One region of the Brevibacillus parabrevis genome, then DNA from elsewhere that is predicted to be linked to it. Evidence: riboswitches for the same ligand, from Rfam matches in the RefSeq annotation. Region 1 holds a riboswitch; each other region holds the start of a gene.
The links. A riboswitch is a leader RNA that binds a small molecule or an ion and turns the genes downstream of it on or off. The one in region 1 is predicted to bind cyclic di-GMP.
Positions count from the first base shown of each region.

Region 1 (5,297 bases):
CAATCGATTCCGTTTCTTTGTTCAGCTCTTGAATCAGTCGGTTCGTATCCTGGATGTCCTTGATGAAGCGTTCAAAGTCGCTGCCGATGTTATTGATGCGCTTGCCGCTTTCATTGGTCGCTTCTTTCGTCGATTCTACGTAATCGTGCATCTCTGTGACAGAACGAGTCATGTCTTCTACCTGGAGATTGGTCGTGCCCATCTCGCGGCGCAGCTCGTTTGTGTTGTCGGTTTGCACAGAGAAGGAGCGCATGATTTCCTGAAGGGAAGCGACGGTTTCAACTGCCCGGACATTCACGCCATCCGTCACCTTGTTCAGATTCTCCTGGTATTCCTGCACAGAGCTGAGCGATTCGTTGATCTGATCCAAAATGCGTTGCAGCGATTCTTTGGAAGCGATCGCCTGCTGCTTCTGTTCTTCGCTTTCCTGTTGCAGTCTGTTGTTGAATATCGCGTGCATCATGCTTGTTGCCGATACGAAGCAGAAGGTAAGCAGGTAGTACATCAAATGAACCGGATTGGAGGTATAAAAAATCGCCTCGCCATTTGTCAGGAAGTAGTACGTGACGATCCCGAGCGCTGCCACGATCGTCAAAATGTTGATCAGCCTGTCCTGATAAATCCCCATGACGGCTACGAAGAACATGATGGTCATAATATTGACCAGCCAAGGATCAAGCCCGGTAATTATGAACATGAAGATGCCGATTACCGCGAAGTTGAAAAACTTCATGAATGGAGCCATTTTGTCGCGCCACGCCGGACGATTGGACAAATACGCGAACGGCGCCAGCACTCCGTACAAAATACTGAGCACAGTCAAGACGAAGGAAATCGGCACTCCCATGATGAGATTCACGATTTGCACCACGGTAATGATGCTTGCAAAAACAATGACGACCCAATTATTTCTTCTTTGTAAAAGTTCCATGTCAGCTAACCTCAACTTTTATTTGTTTGCAAAGCGTTTGATACCAGGAAAACGCGGGATGGTCCTTGCTTGTATAGGCTTCCTGCAGGTGAAAAATGGTCGGGATGGCGTTCGCTCCTTTGTAGTAGACCATATCCTTCACTTGTGTCGCTTTGACGTTGTATTTTGTATTAATCAACTGAAAAAAAGCCGGGTCTGCTAAACCGACTGCATGCGTATAACCGTGTTTTTCAGCATAATCGATCATGAGGGCAACGCCCCAACGTCCCAGTTTTCCACGGTATTTCGGCAAGACAGCGAAACTGTCTACTTCCACCACTTTCATATCGGCGCTCAACACGTCCTGAAACAAATCGCGGAGAAAAGCAGAAGATTTTTCATGTGGCGTAAATTCAAAAGTACCGCCTGCTTCGTCATCTTCTGACAATAGCAAATAAGCATCGGAACCATTTTTGACGTATTCCATTTCAAAGCCCATGGAGGTCCAAACGCTCTCCTTGATTTGGTGAAAACTCGCCAAAGACTCTACTGAATCAACCAGTTTGTACATAATACTCCACTCCATTTTTATCTCTCTTTTGATTTTTCATGTACAAGTTTACTGTTGATAGATGGACTGGCGCCTCCTTTCTATGAGATTGCACACAAAACGGCCATGACCGTTTTGTTGACCGCAAGCGGCCACATCCAATTTCCTGAAAAACGTCGAGACGTTTTTCACACAAAAAAGGCCATTCCACACACGGGAACAGCCTTCAGTCACCATCATCGCACAATTACGCACATGATGTATGGCAACCCGGCTGTCATGGTCGAAGACTTTAGACCCGTGGTTTTGCGTCGCCACCTTTCGATGACTTTGCCTTTGTCATTCAGTTTGCGAAAAATGTATAGTCATGTCGAATCATGCAAAATATAATCCAAAAGAAACAGTCTTGTCAAGTTTTGGTAGGGTAAAAATAACCAATTCTTTATAAAAATAGTCAGAATTAAGGTAACGGTAAGAGTAGCGTAACAAAATTTTACCATCCATCCGATAAAGATAGAGAGAAGAGGAGGGATGAGAGGATGGCAGAGACGAAAACAATCGAATTTCACTTTTCAGGGGGAGAAGTGATCCGCATTGAGACGACAGAACCGGAAGAGATCATCCAGATGGTCGCCAACCAGAAAGATGGATGGCTCCAGTACGACGATATCGTCATCAATGTGCGAAACGTTTCTTATATTAAAGTGAAAGAAATCGCTTAACAGCATGTGTGAAAAAAGCTCTCGAATGCCGAGGGCTTTTTTTGTTGCATGTTTGGCGGGAGAGGCATTATAGTGAGTATAAGACTAACGACTAAAGAGGACGATATGGACGACATTTACAAAGAGTTGCAAAAGCTCGGTTTTTCCCAATACGAGTGCAAGGCTTACATTGGCTTGTTGAAGCATTCCCCGATTACCGGATACGAAATCAGCAAGCGCTCCGGCGTACCGCGCTCGATGATTTACGAGGTCATAGGCAAGCTGCTGGAAAAAGGGGCGGTCTATACGGTGCCTTCAGAGCCTGTGACTTACGCGCCGCTTGCGGCCAGAGAGTTGATTCGCAGATTGCGTGGACAGTTCGAGCAGTCCTTCGACTATTTGGAAAAAAGCTTGTCCGCTTTGGAGTCTGAACAAGAAGTCGATGTGATTCGCCGGATCAGCGGCGACGAACTGGTGCTGACGGAGATGCGGCAAATGATCAAGCAGGCGACAGGAGAAGTATGGCTGTCGATCTGGGAGCCGCAGGTGCCGGCTATCCAGGAAAGTGTAGATGCGTGCACAGAGGCAGGCATTTCTGTTTTTACCGTGCTGTTTGGGCAAGCACAGACGCGGGTGGGAACGACGTATCACCATGACTACATGGCGCCAGATGTCGCAGAAGAGCGCATGGGCGGGCATCTCACGATCGTGGCGCGAGATTTGGAGGAAGTCCTGATCGCCAATTTTGCGCCAAATACGGCTGCCTGGGCCGTCAAAACGAAGGACCCGGCTCTCGTTTTGGTGGCTGTCGAGTACATTCGCCACGACATTATGTTTGCAGAAGTGACAAAGGTGCTGGGACCGGAAAAAGTCGAGACGCTTTGGCGAAACAAACCGGATCTTTACCAGGTGGTTACGGGAAAAAGCTTTCTTAACCAGCAGTGAAAAAGAGAGAGAGGGAGAACAGTGGGGCGAGAGCAACTGCACGTAGAAACGTTGTCGAACGCAAGAGATCAGGGAAGCTTCATGCAGGGGGTCAAAGATTGCATTCCGACCTTGCTCGGTTATTTGAGCATCGGATTTGCGGCAGGTGTCCTGGAAAAGACGGCTGGGCTGAGCATCATGGAAATTGCTTTGATGAGCATTTTGCTGTACGCAGGCTCTGCACAGTTCATCGCGGCAGGCATGATCGCGGCGGGCAGCTCGGCTACAGGAATTATCATTACGATTTTGTTTGTGAATTTGCGCCATATTTTGCTGAGTGCGGCTCTCTCTCCTTATTTTCGCCATCTGTCAGCGTTCAAGAACATGCTGGTAGGCTCGCTGTTGACGGACGAAACTTTCGGGGTTGCCATTAACGAAGCGGCGAAGAAAAAACAGATCGACGAAAAATGGATGCACGGTTTGAATGTGACGGCTTATTTGAACTGGATCGTCGCCAACCTGGCAGGCGCCTATTTTGGGCAATGGATTGCCAATCCGGAAGGGCTGGGGCTTGATTTCGCCTTGCCAGCCATGTTCATCGGGCTTTTGGTTCTGGCGATGATGAGCCGCTTGCAGATCAGGCGGGACGTTCTCGTGGCTGTGTGCGCCGTCGTGATCGCAGTCGGGGTATCAGTCGTGTATCCGGGCAACCTTGGCGTCATCGTTGCCACGCTTTGCGCATCGACAATCGGGATGGTGATCGAACGATGGAAGTGAGATGGGACGTCTTTCTCATTATTGCTGGCTGTGCTTTGGTCACGTTTTTGCCGCGGGTACTGCCGTTGATGGTGCTGTCTCGCATGCAGCTTCCCGAATGGGGTGTCCGCTGGCTGCATTATGTGCCGATTTCCGTCATGGCCGCGCTGGTCGGACAGGAGCTGTTTTTGCACGAAGGCAAGCTGGCTCCGCTGTTGACCAATGTCGAGCTGATGGCAGCAATCCCGACTTTTCTCGTGGCGATCTGGACGCGCAGCTTGCTGGGAACGGTGGTCGTGGGGATGGCTTCGATCATGGTCCTGCGCTACCTTTTTTCTATTCTATAAGGGCAAAAGCAATGCAGAAGTGGTTATGCTAGAGAAAAAGGGAGGGCGAAAGACATGACTGTGGAAGAAGTCTTGCAAAAGCTTGAAGCGCTGGGGAGCGAGCAGACAAAAAAGACTTTTTTGCGCCATGGCGCCAGAGAGCCGTTCTTCGGCGTACGCATTGGCGATATGAAAAAGCTGGTGAAAGAGGTCAAGCGCGATCAAAAGCTGGTGCAGGCTCTGTACGAGACGGGCAATCATGATGCGATGTATTTGGCAGGGCTGGCCATCAATCCAAAAACGGTGACGAAGGAGCAACTGCAAGGCTGGGTCAGACAGGCGTACTGGTATATGCTCGCGGAGTATACGGTAGCGGGAGTGGCGGCAGAAAGCCCTTTCGCACTGGAATTGGCCCGCGAGTGGATAGAAGCGGAAGAAGAAATGATCGCCGCATGCGGCTGGAGCACGTACGCGAACTACTTGTCAATCGCTCCTGACGAGCAGTTGGACTTGCCGGAGATCAGGGCATTGCTTGCGCGAGTCCAACAGACCGTGCACGAGGAGCGAAACCGGGTGCGGTACACGATGAATCATTTTGTCATCGCGGCAGGCGCCTATGTTCCTGCTCTGCATGCCGAAGCGGTGGAAGTTGCCGAGGCTATCGGGAAAGTACATGTCGACGTCGGCAATACGGCGTGCAAGGTGCCGCTTGCGACTGCGTATATCGAAAAAATCGTAGCGCGCGGAGCCATCGGCAAGAAGCGCAAGACGTGCATCTGCTAATTCGCATCCCGTGATTGAGCGGGAGAATCCGCATACAAACAAGCGCACGCTGGGAGAAATCCCGGCGTTATTTATTTGGAATCTTTTTCATATTCGCTTTTCTTTGCTAAAGTATCGACTCTTTTCTGATGATGTGCTATCATGATACCTTGTTAACGTATTACCACTTTATCATAGTAAAATATAGAGATAGTCGGACTAGGGGGAATCATCATGAAAAAATTTGCTTTGCTATCCTTGCTGGTAGGAGCCGTATTTTCATTGGTAGTCGGCTGCGGCAGTCAAAAAACAGGCGCTGACGCGAACAAGCTGATCATCGGGATCGACGACAAATTCGCGCCAATGGG
Region 1 is NZ_CP064090.1:5,885,373-5,890,669, reverse strand. Features, by position in the region: gene IRJ17_RS27035 (methyl-accepting chemotaxis protein) at 1-931, opposite strand, end outside; gene IRJ17_RS27030 (GNAT family N-acetyltransferase) at 933-1,397, opposite strand; cyclic di-GMP riboswitch class I at 1,722-1,805, opposite strand; gene IRJ17_RS27025 (hypothetical protein) at 2,000-2,182, shown strand; gene IRJ17_RS27020 (TrmB family transcriptional regulator) at 2,288-3,106, shown strand; gene IRJ17_RS27015 (AzlC family ABC transporter permease) at 3,188-3,862, shown strand; gene IRJ17_RS27010 (AzlD domain-containing protein) at 3,853-4,188, shown strand; gene IRJ17_RS27005 (DNA alkylation repair protein) at 4,243-4,950, shown strand; gene IRJ17_RS27000 (amino acid ABC transporter substrate-binding protein) at 5,164-5,297, shown strand, end outside.

Region 2 (5,297 bases), 1.5 Mb from region 1:
GTTCGGAGAGCTCATATCGATTTTCGCACGCAACACTTTTTCCCCGTCCTTGAACTCGCCATTGCGCATGCGAGCAAACAGGTCGAGGTTTTCCTCCACAGAGCGGTTGCGGAACGGGCTGTCTACCCCTGGTTCTGTCAAAGTTCCGCGCAGCTTGCGCATTTCTTCGGCAGGCAAATCATCCACGTAGGCTTTGCCCTTTTGGATCAGCAACACCGCACGCTTGTACATTTCTTCAAAGTAATCCGATGCAAAAAACAGCCCGTCCCATTCAAAGCCGAGCCACTGTACATCTGTTTTGATTGCTTCCACGTACTCTGTGTCTTCTTTCACCGGATTGGTATCGTCAAAACGGAGGTGGGCCTTTCCTTTGAACTCGCTTGCCAGCTCAAAGTTGAGGCAGATGGCTTTTGCATGTCCAATATGAAGATACCCGTTCGGTTCCGGCGGAAAGCGGGTAATGACTTCCTTGACCTTGCCTTCTTGCAAGTCGTCAATCACGATATTGCGGATAAAATTGGATGACGCTACCTTGTTTTCCAATGAAATCAACCTTTCACTTCACCTTTACATTCCATAATACTGATTCTCTTCCCAGAGTTCAACAAAATCGGGCCGTTGTCCGGCCCGCTGTCTCTACCATTCCTGCTCTTTTTGCCATTGGGATTGCGGCTGGCAGTACAACGAAATGATAGAGTCGAGGGAGCGACGCTGCTCGGTTATGCCGCGAATAATTTTCAAATGCTTGGGTCGAACCAGGTGGAGCAGCGGCTGTTCAACATGATTGAACCGGGCGAAAGCTTCAGCTGCGACCTCATCCCACTGCCGGTAATAGCGCAGCAAGTCATCAGGCATCACCCGCGATCGATTCGTCCCCGGCTCCGGCAAGCAATCAAACGGTTCATCCAGATTCAGCGTACCGTAATCATCGGTCAGCTCTTCCCCCGGCAAAATGTCTCTGGCAGCCAGCTCCAAGTCGTACATCGTCGCCACGCAGGTCGCATGGAAGCTGTGGTTCACAAATCGGGCCTTATCCCAGCACAAGATGTATTTTCCAAACTGATTTTTGAAGGAATACTTCTGCACATCCTGCTTTCTCAATGGGTCCAGTTTTTCCACATATGTCGGGTCCAATACCTGATCCAGGTCATCCTGTGCCCAGACAATCGTGCCTTTCGGGATCAATTTTGTCGCAAAAACACCGTACCCGATTTCATCGTTGATATAGCGAAGCTCCGTATCGGGATGCATCATGGCCTTGATTCACTCCTTGGCAAATGTGCGTTTTTACCATCATAAGCAGTTCGGCCAATAGTGGTGTGTGAATGTCGGGAAAAACGCACAACTCCCTGTTCCTCCCTTTTTTTCTAGATTAAAAAAATTTTTCTTATTTACCCCAATCGACAAATAGTCTATATTATTGACAAACGGATGATTAGGAAAATTTTCCTGTAACAATTGAATCAGTTTTCTATTATCAACTGGATGCGTTACCCATTGATATCGAAACGGCAAACCCGGGGAAATCCGGCGACGCAAAGCTAGAGGGGCTACCTCCGCACAAGCGGGCATGCCAGCCAGCTACCGAAGTATTGGTGTAGGACAAGACCAATGATCCTATATCATTGGTCTTTTTTTGCGCAACAATTGTCTATTTTTGTCCATTTATGTATTTATGTGTAAAAATATTCATTTTCAGTTAAGGAGGTGAGGCTGCGAAAAGCTGTCGGATTGTTGGAATCGTTCATCAAACATACAAGGAGGCTTCATACGATGTCATTCTGGAAGAAACTTTCTACTGTCGCATTGACTACTGCAATCGGCCTGGCAACCCTGTCTCCGGTTCAAGCAGCTAATCGGCCAACATCAATGTCGCCAAACGCAATGGTAACAACACCACACTATCTGGCTACAGCAGCAGCCCTGAAAACATTGGAAGACGGCGGCAACGCTGTAGATGCCGCCATCACCGCCGCTTCTACTCTCGCCGTCGTCTACCCGCATTACACAACGATCGGCGGAGATAACTTCTGGCTCATCTACAACGCCAAGACCAAGGAACTGAAAGCGCTGAACGGCAGCGGACGAGCTGGCGAAAAAGCAACGATCGACTACTACAAAGGCAAAGGCTACGAAAAAATTCCTTCCCGCGGCTACGAGTCTGCCAATACGGTGCCAGGCGTTGTTTCTGGCTGGTGGGAAGCGTACAACTACGCGCACAAAAGCATGGGCAACAGCAAGCTTCCGTGGCACAGGCTGCTTGAACCGGCGATCGGATACGCTGAAAATGGATATCCCGTCTCACCAAACCAGGTTTATTGGACAAAATACGCCATCGATCCGAACGATAACGATTTGAAAAACCTCCAGCGCTTTGAAGGGTTCCGCAAAACCTTCCTGAAGCCGAACGGAGAGCCGTATGCGCCTGGCGAAATCCTCAAGCAAAAGGACCTTGCCAAAACTTTGCAAATCATTGCGAAAAAAGGAGCAGACGGATTTTACAAAGGCGAAGTCGCCAAAAAAATCGTAGCGGATATGCAGAAAAACGGCGGGCTGCTCACCTTGAAAGACTTTGAAAAGCACACCTCCACATGGGCAGAACCGATTACAGTCGACTACCGCGGCTACAAGGCTTACAACGTACCGCCCAACTCCCAGGGCATGGCTTCGCTCTCGATCTTGAACGTGTTGAACAACTTCGACCTCAAGAGCATGGGCGAAGGGACGCCGGACTACTACCACACGATTGTAGAAGCCACCAAGCAAGCTTTTGCCGACCGTGACAAATGGCTGACAGACCCTGCTTTCGTCGACATTCCGGTGGACGAGCTGTTGTCCAAGCAACACGGCAAAGATTTGGCTGCACGCATCGATATGAAGCAAGCGGCAAAAGCAGTAGAGCCGCTCGATCCAAAAGGGGACACTACTTGGTTTGGCGTCGTGGACAAGGACGGCAACGCCGTTTCGATCATCCAGAGCCACTATTTTGACTGGGGTTCCGGTATTGTAGCAAAAGATACTGGCGTCCTGTTGCAAAACCGTGGAAGCTACTTCTCTCTCGATCCGAAACACATTAACCACCTGGAGCCTGGAAAGCGCACCTTCCATACGATTAACCCTGCCATGCTCTTCAAAGGGGACAAGCCTTACCTGCTTTACGGAACACAAGGCGGCGAAGGACAGCCACAAACGCAAGCGGCTCTCGTAACGCGTATTGTCGACTTCGGCTTTAGCGTACAGGATGCGATCGAGGCTCCAAGATGGCTGCACGGACGCAACTGGGGCTCCGCCTCCAACAATTTGAAAGTCGAAAGCCGGATTCCGCAGGAAGTGTTGGACGAACTCGTGAAGCGCGGACATCCGGTTGAAAAGCTGGAAGCAGCCTATACAGATGCGATGGGACAATCCGGCGCCATTTTGATCGATCCGCAAACGAACGTGAAGTTCGGCGGCGCAGACCCTCGCGGGGAAGGCGCAGCAATGGGATATTAACCGATGGTCAGGCTGCTGAATCTTCTCAGCAGTCTGGCTGTGTCTACTCTGTGCGGGCAGCGTTCCTTGCCTCGCGCAGTTGAATCAACCACCAATTAGGAGTGGAGAGCCTATGTCTTTTTTCAACAAACTCAGAAATAAAATGATCCTGTGGTTTCTTGCCGTAGCGGTCATCCCGCTTGCTGCCGTTTCCTTTTTTATTACAAACAGCTTTTCAACCATTTTGATCGATAAGCAAAAATCGTCTTATGTGGACCTGACTTCAAGTACAGCTATGGCCATGGACCAGTATCTCGATCGGCGCATGACGGAAATTCAGGTGCTGGCCCGCACCTCTGATATTCAATCTGTCGACGCGGCAGCCAAAAATGAGTTTATCCGCAAGTTTACCGAAGAAATGAAGCTGTACGATGGCAATACGTTTATTTCAAGCGATGGAAAAGTAACCGCTGACACCTTCCCGAAAAGCGTCGGGATCGACCTCGGCGAGCGGCAATTTTTCAAAGACGGCATGCAGGGCAAGCCCAGCTACTCCGATGTCCTCGTCGCCAAAACTACGGGCAATCGCTCGATCATTGTCGCTTCCCCTGTCAAAGGAAAAAACAATGAAGCGCTCGGCGTATTGACCGGACTTGTCAACGTGGATCATTTCGCAGCCACGTTTCTCGCAAATTTGAATGTAGGCAATGACGGCTATCCGATTCTGGTGGACAACAAGCATCAGGTGCAGTACCACCCCAACCAGGAGCTGATCGGAAAGCCGCTTGAGGAATCGGCCCTGCCCCAGCCTTTGCAGGACATCCTGAAAACAGGCGCTGCGGAAAAAGGCTCATACAGCTACACGGATCAAGGCAAGGAGTATGTCGTCACTTACTCTCCGATCCCCAAAACCAACTTTGGCCTGTACTTGCATATTCCTGTTGAATCGATCACCGCTGGCGTCTCTGCTGTCAGCAACAACGTCATGCTGATCGTCTTTGCCGTAGTCGCAGCGGTCATCGCCATTGCCTATGCGATCTCCCGGCAAATCACCCGCCCGATCGTCGAGGTTGCCGCTGTGGCAAACCGGATTTCCGAGGGGGAGCTGACCGTATCCGCCTTGCAAATTCGCTCGCAGGATGAAGTCGGTCAACTGTCTCAATCGGTCAATTCCATGGTCCACAACCTGCGCACGATCATTCAGCAGGTCAATGATACGGCTACTGATCTGGCCTCTTCCGCAGAGGAGTTGTCGGTCAACGCCGAGCATACCAGCAAGGCAACGGAGCAGATCGCCATTACGATCCAGGAAGTCGCGTACGGCGCCGAGAAGCAGGTAAGAAGCGTGGAAGACAGCGTGAACGCCATGCAGGTAGTATCACAGGGCGCGGAAAAAGTCGCCACCAACGCACAGCACGCGGACGAATCCGCATTGAGCGCCTCCCGCATCGCCGTGGAAGGCAATCAAGCTTTGCAAGTCGTGATCAGCCAGATGCAATCGATCGAAAATACGGTCAGCAACATCGCAGACATCGTGAAGCGCTTGGGGAACAGCTCGCAGGAAATCGGACAAATCGTCCAGGTCATTACCGCTATTGCCGAGCAAACCAATCTGCTTGCCTTGAACGCTGCAATCGAAGCCGCCAGAGCAGGCGAGCAAGGACGCGGGTTTGCTGTTGTGGCAGACGAAGTACGCAAATTGGCCGAGCAGTCTGCCCAATCTGCCCAGCAAATCAAAGAACTGATTACGGCGATTCAGGTTGAATCGAATCAAGCCGTCTTGTCGATGGAACAAGGAACAAACGAAGTTGCGATCGGACTGACAG
Region 2 is NZ_CP064090.1:1,302,095-1,307,391, reverse strand. Features, by position in the region: gene IRJ17_RS06260 (glutamine--tRNA ligase/YqeY domain fusion protein) at 1-552, opposite strand, end outside; gene IRJ17_RS06255 (SET domain-containing protein) at 637-1,254, opposite strand; cyclic di-GMP riboswitch class I at 1,501-1,589, shown strand; gene ggt (gamma-glutamyltransferase) at 1,774-3,492, shown strand; gene IRJ17_RS06245 (methyl-accepting chemotaxis protein) at 3,605-5,297, shown strand, end outside.
Region 2: another riboswitch for cyclic di-GMP. It lies ahead of ggt (gamma-glutamyltransferase); the one in region 1 lies ahead of IRJ17_RS27030 (GNAT family N-acetyltransferase).

Region 3 (5,297 bases), 1.4 Mb from region 1:
TTAATGTCGGCCAGGCTCTTGTACTTGTCCTTGTCTTGCGCGCGAATCAACGGCGCTTTGCCAAATTCGATGTACGGATCGCCCATGTGCGCTTTTTTCTGCCGATCCGTGTTGCGTGTCACGCCGCCTACCGCGATGTCGAATTTGTTTGCCAGCAGATCGTCCATCATCGTCGGCCATGAAGTCTGCACAAAGCGCGCCTCTACGCCCAGGCTTTTGGCGAACTCTTTCATGGCGTCAATGTCGTAGCCTTCAAACTCGTTCGTCTTCGGATTCAAATATGTGAACGGCTTGTAGTCCCCAGGCGTTCCCACTACAATATATCCTCGTGCGATGATCTCGTCGAGGCGGGACTCAAACTTTTTATTGTCCTGTTTTTTGGCCGCTTCTACCGCCACGGCTTGTCCATTCGGTGTTCCCGCAGTTGCGGCAAACGCTCCGGTTCCAGTCATCAGCAATGTTGCAGCGAGTGTGCTCGCCACCATTCTTTTGGTCCACTTGTTCATCGGTTTCTTCTCCTCCTGGTTGTTGCTCTCTTTGTTTGTCTTGCTTTGTTCAAACTGTCTCATCCCTTATATCGCATCCCCCCTTTAACAGGGATGGGACCTACAGGCTAAACTTGCCAACCCCTTGTTGCAGTTCTTCCGTCACGGCGTTCAAATGCTCGACGGAACGGGCGATATCTTGAATGGCCTGAAGCTGCTCGGCTGTTGCCTCCACAACCTTTTGGGCATCAGAAGTAGCGAGCTTCGCGATGTGATGCATTTCATCCACCGAGGCGCTCACCTGCTCGGAGCCTGCGGACATTTCTTCCGATGCTGCTGACACCTCCAAAATATGGGCAGCAACATTGCGGGAAGACTCCAAAATATGCGCAAAAATTTCCCGGACTTCTTCAATCATCGTGATTCCTTCGTGCGCTTCGCGGTTGCCTGTGTTCATCACTTCGACGGCATGGCGGGTATCCTGTTGGATTTCGTGAATCAATGTCGCTATTTTCGCAGCCGATTCCTCGGATTGGTGAGCGAGATTTTTCACTTCTCCGGCCACGACGGCAAAGCCTCGTCCATGCTCGCCAGCCCGCGCAGCCTCAATCGACGCATTGAGAGCGAGCAGGTTGATTTGCGACGTCAACTGGCTGATCGTATCGAGAATCCCTTCGATTTCCTTGGAGCGGCTGTTCAAACGTTCGATGGCCTCAGTTGCTTTGGTCGTTCCTTCGCCGATGCTGCCCATTTGCCGCACCGCCTGCTCCACGACAGTCGTTCCTTGCTCAGCCTGTTCCGAAGCCTCGCGCGCCGCCTCGGAAACATGCGCAGATGTCTCGGCGATTTTCACGATCCCTGCTGCCATATCATTCATGGACAGCGCGACATCTTTGGAGCTGGTCGCCTGCGCTTCCGCTCCGCCTGCAATTTGATTGATCGATTGCCCGATGCGATTGACGTTTTCCGTCGCGTGCTCAATGCCTGCCGATACTTCCTGAGTAAAGCGCAGCACCTGCTCGGAAGATTGCGACACGCCCTCAATCAGACCTTTCAAGTGGGCAACAGTCTGGTTGAAGTCACGGGAAAGCACCGCAAGCTCATCCTTGCCGTCTACCGTAACGGTCTGCGTGAGATTCCCTTGCGCCACCACATTGACCACTTGGTTCAGACGCTGAATCGGTTTCACCAGGCGAACAGACAGCCAGTATACGAAAATGATCCCGAGCGCCAACACAACCAGTGAAATCGCAAGCAGCTTGATCGACAGCTCATTTACCGGAGCGTGCAAATCTTTGACCGGAGCCGTGATGAATACGCCCCAGTTCAGTTTCGTCGATGCGTATGAGGAGAACTGCGCTGTTTGCTCCTGCTGGTATTGAATAATTCCATGCCCGCCTTGCTGCGTCGCTTCAAATGCCGTTTTCAGCTCGGGAATGTCGCTTTCCAGCACGGATTGCTTCAAAATAAACTCGCTATTCGGATGCCAGATATACGTTCCTTTTTTGCTGACGAGAAAAGCATAGCCGCTGTGCCCGAATTTCTCTTCAGAAACCGTTTTTTGAATCTCATTGATTGGGATAGTAGAGCCGACATAGCCGTATTGGCGGTTGTCTTTCATCAATGGCAAGATGACCGTCACAATGTTATTGCCTGTCCGTTGGGAAACAACCGGCTCGGATACGATGATTTTCCCTTCGCCTTTTCCTGCTTCCTGAAAATGCGGACGGTCGGAAGGATTGGTTTCCTCTCCTTTGAAGTTGATGACCTTTTTGCCGCTCAAGTCATAGGAAAAGAAAAACGTTTCAAACTCAGGGTTTTTCTTTTGCGCTTCCTGAATCAGCCTCAAGTCATGCTCGAAATTGTTGTCTGAGGACATCATCTCCCCGACTGTTTCCACGATTCCGATTTTTTCCTGGAAGAAGCTGTCGATACGGATGGATAGATTGCTGGCTGTCAGTTCCGCTTCTTTGTCCAGGCTCGATGATAGCAATTGCGAAGAGCTGTAGTAGCTGGCCCCGCATACCGTGCCCAAGCTGATGATCAAAAGCAGGCACATAACGACAATTAACTTTTTCTTTAGACTTGATTCCATCACACGGTGTACCTCCTATCCTTTTTTTCACAACAAAAAAGACTGCCACCCGGACAGCCTTTTTGCGTTCGGCATGGCAACCCGGCTATCGTAGCAGCAGAGAAATGCAATCTGCTTGCCTTAGACCCGTGGCTTTGCGTCCCTGCCTTTCAACAGGTTTGCCTTTGTCATTTTTTGTCGTATTTTGTTTATAAATTTACTATAGCACACGAAAGTAAAAATGTGGGTTAACTTTCAAATAATGCCTTGGATTTTTTTCCACACGAAATCTTTACCCGATTTGTTTGATAGCTAAACTACTTTTCTTGCATAAAATTACAAAAAAGCCCCTCCAAGTAAACCATTGTGCGCTTTTCACGCCATGTCTACTTAAAGGGGATGCTATCAGATCATAGTTACTTCCCAGACTCCACAGCCAAGCTGCTTAACGTATCGGTAAGCAGCTCCAACTCTCTAAAGCTTGCCACAATTTGTTCAATCCGTTCTGTTTGTTCGTCTACACTCGCCAATACTTGCTCTACAGACGCACTCGATTGTTCCGTTACGCTATAAATCTGGGTGATTTCATCCACAATCCGCAGCGAGCCATTCTCCAACGCATGAATGAGCGTCTCAACCTCGCCCGCTTGAATCACAACGCTATTCGCGTTATTTGTAATTTGTTTTAGTATGGATTCTGTGTGCTGCGCAGCGTTTTGACTGTCTACAACAGCGGCTTGTCCGGTAATGATTTGCTTGGCAAGGTCGCTTGTCTTATTTTGGATATCCACCAATATGCCTGCTATTTCTTCCGTCGATTGCTGTGAATGGACAGCCAGCTTCCTCACTTCATCAGAAACCACGGCAAAACCCCGCCCGTGCTCTCCCGCACGCGCTGCTTCGATGGCAGCATTCAAGGCCAGCAGGTTGGTTTGGTTGGAGATCTCGCTAATCTTGGAAAGAACAGAACCGATTTGCTGATTTCGTTCATGAAGCTCGTTCATCAACGTCACGGTTTTATCGATGATCGTACTGATATGAGCCATTTGTTTCGTTAGCGTCGACACCTGTTCATTTCCTTCTTCCGTTACCTTCACAGTCGCTAATGTTAAATCTTTCATGCGCTGCGAACTGGCGGCTACTCGCTGAACTCCATGATTTGAATCTTGTACGGAGTTGGAGATATCGCCGACACTTGCTGCCTGCAGTTGCACGCCTTTAGCCACCTCGGAAAAAGACGTCAATACTTCCCGAGAGACGCGTTCCGTAAAAAGGACATTATCTTTTAGCGACAAGCTGAATTGTTTAAGCGTCTCCACCGAATGTAACACCTTACCAAAAATTTGCTCGATTTGCTGTTTAGCAAACAGCGTTTCCTTATGCCGGCTTTCCGCTTGCAAATACACGTTCTCGTTAAGCTTTGCGACATAGATCGTGATGATGGCAACCACGACGAGCGGAACATTATTTGCATCTGCATAAACATTCAGATATTGACCTAGATTCGCAGTAATGATGGCTACAACTGACATCGCAATAACAGGGCGATAGTTGGGATAAAGAGATACAAGAGCGAGGTACTCGAACAAATTTAGCATACTCCTCTCGGCTGTCCGGGGAAAAGTAAGCAAATGCATAACACAAATAAGAGAAAGGACGCCAACCAAGACATACGGAATGAGCAAAATGGTTTTCGCTGCGCGGTTCATCCACATCAGCAGCAAACAAATCCCGGCAAACACGAACCACTGAATGACAAAAGCAAGGCTTAAACCTCGTGTTATATCGATCGCTACTTGCAGTACTACCATAAGCCATCCAATGCAAATGACAATTTTATTGCGCTGCTTGGTAATCAATGTTTTTTGATCCACATGGCACCTTCCTCTTCATCTTAGAAGTATGGAAAAGATGGATGAATGAGTAGCTGTGAGCCTCCTTTCCGCTATGCAACTGATAATCTGAGGCAATTTTCCCAACTTTCGAGAAAAAAATAGAAAAACACCGTCTGTTTTTGGTAAAATTTTGGTTTCCAGCAAAACCTCCAAAACAGATAGGTGTTCTCTTCTATGATAACGAAAGAAAGCTCTCATGATCAACTACAACCGGGTTTGCAGGCTTGTTTAGCTCTGCCTAAGCGCGAAAAAAAGCTGACACTTTGTTGCCCGTGTCAGCTTTTTGCCTTTGTGTTGCTTAGCTCAGTCCCTCTACATGGCCGTGCTCATCCACGTACAGCGACTCGGCTGCCGGCTTTTTCGGAAGTCCAGGCATCGTCACCAGGCTTCCGGTGAGCGCCACGATAAAGCCTGCCCCCGCCGAAATCCGCACCTCGCTCACCTGAATGGTGAAGTCTACAGGTGCTCCCAGCTGGTCAGCGCGATCTGTAAACGAGTATGGTGTCTTCGCCATGCAGACAGGCAGATGGGCCAGCCCCATGTCTTCGATCTTTTGGATCGTCTTCAATGCCAATGGGGAAAAGACTACGCCAGAACCGCGGTAAATCTCCTTCACGACCGTCTCGATTTTTTCTTTCACGCTGCGGTCTTCTTCGTACAAAAAGCGGAACTGCGAAGGACGCTCTGCCGCCCGCGTTACTTTTTCAGCCAGTTCGACCGCACCTTCGCCGCCTTCTGCCCAAGCCTTGGATAGCGCGGCTTCTGCTCCGGCCTCCTGGCACAGCTTCACGACTGCGTCGATCTCTCTTGGCGTATCTGTGGCAAAATGGTTGATGGCTACAA
Region 3 is NZ_CP064090.1:1,223,074-1,228,370, reverse strand. Features, by position in the region: gene IRJ17_RS05900 (transporter substrate-binding domain-containing protein) at 1-506, opposite strand, end outside; gene IRJ17_RS05895 (methyl-accepting chemotaxis protein) at 607-2,580, opposite strand; cyclic di-GMP riboswitch class I at 2,653-2,753, opposite strand; gene IRJ17_RS05890 (methyl-accepting chemotaxis protein) at 2,976-4,433, opposite strand; gene IRJ17_RS05885 (formate--tetrahydrofolate ligase) at 4,753-5,297, opposite strand, start outside.
Region 3: another riboswitch for cyclic di-GMP. It lies ahead of IRJ17_RS05895 (methyl-accepting chemotaxis protein); the one in region 1 lies ahead of IRJ17_RS27030 (GNAT family N-acetyltransferase).

Region 4 (5,297 bases), 570 kb from region 1:
TTCATTACCTGCGCATTAGCGGATTTAAACAGGCGATGTTTGGAACCGAAGTATCCTTTCGCCAGCTTCAAAATTTTCTTATGACGACGGCGTGTAACAATGCCACCTTTTACTCTTGGCATACTAAACTCCTCCTGGTCTTTCCAGCATGGCGGCCTACTGCTAGGCGCTTAGGGAGCTCATGCTGCGTAATGTGTGTAGTGATACAAAAACTTACAGGTAAGTGAGCATTTGCTCAATACGTTTTTGATCGCCTTTGGAAACGAGTGCAGCTTTGCGCAGGTGGCGCTTCGCTTTCGTCGATTTGTTAGCGAACAAGTGGCTACCAAATGCGCGGTCGCGCTTCAATTGGCCGCTTCCAGTCTTTTTGAAACGTTTCGCAGCAGCCTTGTTGGTTTTCATTTTAGGCATCTGAAAAATCCTCCTGTCTAAACTACTATCTTACTTTTCCGCTTTCGGAGCCAGAATCATGATCATGCTGCGGCCCTCGATCTTCGGTTTACGCTCAGGCGTAGCGAGATCTTCACACTGGGCAGCCACACGTTCCATAACGCCAAGGCCGATTTCGGAGTGGGTGATTTCACGTCCACGGAAACGGATCGTACACTTCACCTTGTGATGATCCTCCAAGAACTTGCGGACGTTGCGAAGCTTGGTTTGAAAATCGTGTTCCTCGATGTTGGACGAAAAACGCACTTCTTTCAGCTCGATGATCTTCTGGTTTTTCCGCGCTTCTTTCTCCTTTTTCGCCTGCTCGTACTTGAACTTTCCATAGTCCATGATACGGCAAACAGGCGGTTTGGCTGTAGGAGCAACGTTTACCAGATCCAGTTCGGCTTCCTGGGCAATGCGCAACGCTTCCCTAAAAGGTACGACTCCCAATTGGCTCCCGTCAGCACCGATCAAACGGACTTCACGGGCACGGATCGCTTCGTTGATTAACATTTGATCCTTGCTAATACTTGCCACCTCCGTCAATTTCGAGAAGGAACAAAAATGTGCGAACGCATCTGCGCCCGCACATATCTCACCTAAGCAATTTCATCAGATCCAAGGATCTTTGCATAAGAGTTACCTGTCAACAGTCGTGGAAGACGTCGACGCAGGTGAGAAGCTGGGCGCCTCTGCTTGTTCTCGAAGTATGAAGTGTTTATACACTCAATTCATGATACAGGTTAGAGTTGTCTTTGTCAAGGCTTATCACACACTATCCTCCAATGTGCGACATTTCCACCTTGGGACGTTTTACGAGGCCAGGCGTCTCATCCAGCCGCTCTTCTGAATATCGTTCATCGCGCTTGCTCCAGATCGTCTGAATCTGCGCTCTGATCTCATCGTCGCTCGCTCCGTTTCGCAGCGGCTCGCGCAAGTCTTCGCCCGCAGAAGCGAACAAGCAGTTGTACATTTTGCCCTCTGCGGACAGCCTGGCGCGCGTACAGGTGGAGCAAAAAGCTTGCGTCACAGAAGAAATCAGCCCGATCTCCTGATCCCCGTCCTCGTAGCGATAGCGCGAAGCGACCTCCCCGAAGTAATTTGCCTCGATCGGAACAAGCGGCATCTCCTGGTGAATCATGCGGACGATTTCGCTGGACGGCACGACCTGATCCAGCTTCCAGCCATTGGAGTTTCCGACATCCATAAATTCAATGAAGCGCAAAGTATGCCCCTGCTCGCGGAAGTATTTGGCCATCGGCAAAATATCTTGGTCATTCACTCCCCGCTGCACGACCATGTTGATTTTCACGCCAAGACCTGCTTCAGCCGCCGCCCGTATGCCGTCCAGCACGGCTTCTACCGGATAGCCCCTGCCGTTCAATGTGCCGAACCGCTCGTTGTCCAGACTGTCGAGACTGACTGTCACGCGGTCAAGTCCTGCTTCCTTCAGAGCCTGCGCGTGGCGGACGAGCAACGAACCGTTGGTGGTCATAGCGATGTCGTGAATACCTGCTACTTTTTTTATCATTTCAATTAACACAGGCAAGCCTCTGCGCATGAGCGGCTCTCCGCCTGTAATTCTGATTTTCTGGACGCCAAGCGAGGCGAAAATGTCGGTCAGTCGAACAATCTCTTCAAATGAAAGCAGCTTGTGCTGCGGCAAAAACTCAAAGTCCGGTCCAAAAATTTCCGCAGGCATGCAGTATCTGCAACGAAAATTGCATTTGTCTGTCACGGAAATACGCAAATCGCGGAGAGGGCGATTTCGTGTATCAACGAGTGGCGACTGCTCTGGCATTGGCTGTCACTCTCCTTTTTCCTAGCGTATCATATCCACGATCGGGCGTAATAGCTTTCCTGCACTTTCGCCTGGTTGTTCCTATGCAAAACCATAATATTTTGCTTGAAAGTGTAAATAGCTCATTTTTGCTATTCCCTTTTTGAATTAATATAAGCTAATATGACTATATATTGTGAAATTGTATAACTGAAAGTGGAAGCGATGATCAGCGATTTGTATGTGGGCACTTGAATGGCTGGGAGTGAGTAGTGCAACCGACCCTATTATTGCTGTAGGGTCGGTTTATTTTATCCCAGAACATTTGTCGTGTCCACTATCGCCAATTCACTCACCAAAGCACCATTGACGTATGCTCTCTTCCCCCGTTTTGAAGCGAACGACTAAAAAAGAGAAAAGCAAAGAATCCGGAGGTCTGCATGCAATTTTTTACGAAGAAAACAAAGCCATGGACAGAGTACGTAAAATCCTCTCACACGACTGACATCGATCAAGTAGGAGAACGAGTAAAGGAGCGCTTGTCCTTTTTAGGGGTGGATCAAGACACGCTCGCCCATGTCAAAAATGCTGCCGAAACGCTTTCGCCCTTTAAAGCGAAGATTGTCGACCAATTTTACGGCGCAATCACGGCTGTTGATCAATTGCAAAAACTGATTCTCGACCACTCAACACTAGGAAAATTGAAACACACATTGGAGTTGTATCTTGAACAGTTTCTGCAGGCGAATGTGGATTACGAATACGTGAAGACGAGAATTGTGATTGGACAAGTTCACAGCCGCATTCATCTGACAGCCGATCATTTTATCTCCGCTCATCATATGTTGATTCAGATCATGACATCGATCTTGATGGAAAAATGGAGCCATCAGCCGCATCAAATGATGCAAATGGTCACATCCGTCCAAAAACTGGCAGCGTTCGATCAGCAACTGATCGTGGAAGTATATATGGAAGAGACGTTCAAATCATTTTTGTTCGGCATCTCCGACATGTTGAATCATATGACACAGCTCGATACGACCAAACAGCTCATCTCGGGCATGGACGAACAAATTGAGGAAAGCCACAGCGTGACAGCAGCTACGGAAGAAATGAGCGCTTCCATTCAGGAAGTGGCCAACCACGCTATCAAGGTGGCGGAAGGAACGGACGATGCCGTCCACTCCGCAGAACAGAGCAGGCAGATCATCAATGCCGCGCTGGGAGACATCCGGCAAGTCGGGCGCGTCTTCGAAGAGGTCATGGGCCGCGTCAACAAGCTCGATCAGGAGATTCACCAGACCCAGGATGTCGTGCATATTATTCGGGAAATCGCCGAGCAAACGAATCTGCTCGCCCTCAACGCCAGTATCGAGGCTGCGCGGGCAGGCGACCAGGGGCGCGGCTTCGCCGTTGTCGCCTCAGAAGTTCGCAAATTGGCCGAGCATACAAAAGAACAAATCAGCCAAATTACAACCAATATGGCATCGTTGCAGCATGTCTCCAATCAGGTGACCCAGCAAATGGACGATACAGGCAAACTGGTTGAGCGCTGTGTGAGTGAGGCCCAATACGCTGACGTCGCCTTGAACAAAATTGTGACCGCGATGCAGGAAATCAGCCAATCGACCTCGCAAATTGCCGCCATGACCGAGGAGCAGGCTTCTTCCGTAACGGACATTGCCCGCCGCAACTCCACGATTTTTGACTTGAGCGCGCATTCGCAGGAAATCGCCAAGGATACGGCCCAGCTGATTTTGGAATTGAGCCGAAAAATGGACGATTACCGCAAAACATTCTTTACGATCAACGTCAAGCTCAGCTCGAAAGACATCGTCCGCGTGGCAAAAACCGACCATCTTCTGTGGAAATGGAAAATTTACAACATGTTTTTGGGCTTGGAGCACTTGAACGCAAGCGAAATGGGCTCCCACCACACATGCCGTCTCGGGAACTGGTACTATGGCGAGTTGTCTGCCCAAGTGCGAAACAATCCGATCTTCAAAAAGCTTGAGGAGCCGCACCGGATGGTTCATGCTTACGCCAAGCAAGCCGTCGAGCAGTACCAGGCTCAAGATCTGGCGGGAGCGCAGCAAACGTATCTCTTGCTCCAGGAGGCATCGAGCGAGGTCGTCTCCCTGTTGTCCCGCCTGGAGTCCGCTCTGTAATTTCCTTTCACGAATCACGAAAAAAGCAAAAAGGGCAGTTCTCTTCATCGCGGAAGAGACTGCCCTTTTTCATGACCGTTTTGTTGTTTTTACTTCATTTCGTTGATTTCAGCGCGGATTTTTTCCACGAAGGCATCCACAGTCATGGCACCTTCATCGCCTACGCCACGTCTGCGAACAGACAGTGTGCCGTCAGCCATCTCTTTTTCACCGATGACCAGCATGTACGGGATTTTTTGCACTTGCGCTTCGCGGATTTTGTAGCCGATTTTTTCGTTGCGCGCATCCAGCTCCACGCGGATTCCTGCTTGTTGCAGTTTTTCTTTGACTTGCTCTGCATAAGGAATGTGCACTTCGCTAATGTTCATCAGGCGAGCCTGAACCGGAGTCAGCCATACTGGGAACGCCCCGGCATAGTGCTCGATCAGGATGCCGATGAAGCGCTCCATCGAGCCGTACATCGCACGGTGCAAGACAACCGGACGGTGCTTCTCGTTGTCCTGGCCAATATAAGTCAGGTCAAACTTCTCTGGCATCTGGAAGTCGAGCTGGATCGTTCCGCATTGGTGGCGGCGTTTCAACGCGTCAGTAATTTGGAAGTCGATCTTCGGACCGTAGAAAGCGCCGTCGCCTTCTTTGATCTCGTAAGGCATTTCCAAGTCTTCCAGCACCTTTTTCAAGGAGCTTTCCGCAGTCTCCCACAGTTCGTCGGAGCCCATGGAATCCTCTGGACGAGTCGAGAGCGCTACGCTGTATTCGAAGCCGAAGACGTTGTAAATTTTATCGATCAGTTGAATCATGCTCTTGATTTCGTTCTGGATCTGGTCAGGACGAACGAAGGCGTGCGCGTCATCCTGGCAGAAAGTCCGAACGCGAAGCATGCCGTTCAGCGCACCGGAATACTCGTGGCGGTG
Region 4 is NZ_CP064090.1:5,313,572-5,318,868, forward strand. Features, by position in the region: gene rplT (50S ribosomal protein L20) at 1-122, opposite strand, end outside; gene rpmI (50S ribosomal protein L35) at 214-411, opposite strand; gene infC (translation initiation factor IF-3) at 442-945, opposite strand; gene moaA (GTP 3',8-cyclase MoaA) at 1,208-2,233, opposite strand; cyclic di-GMP riboswitch class II at 2,422-2,504, shown strand; gene IRJ17_RS24460 (methyl-accepting chemotaxis protein) at 2,653-4,383, shown strand; gene thrS (threonine--tRNA ligase) at 4,473-5,297, opposite strand, start outside.
Region 4: another riboswitch for cyclic di-GMP. It lies ahead of IRJ17_RS24460 (methyl-accepting chemotaxis protein); the one in region 1 lies ahead of IRJ17_RS27030 (GNAT family N-acetyltransferase).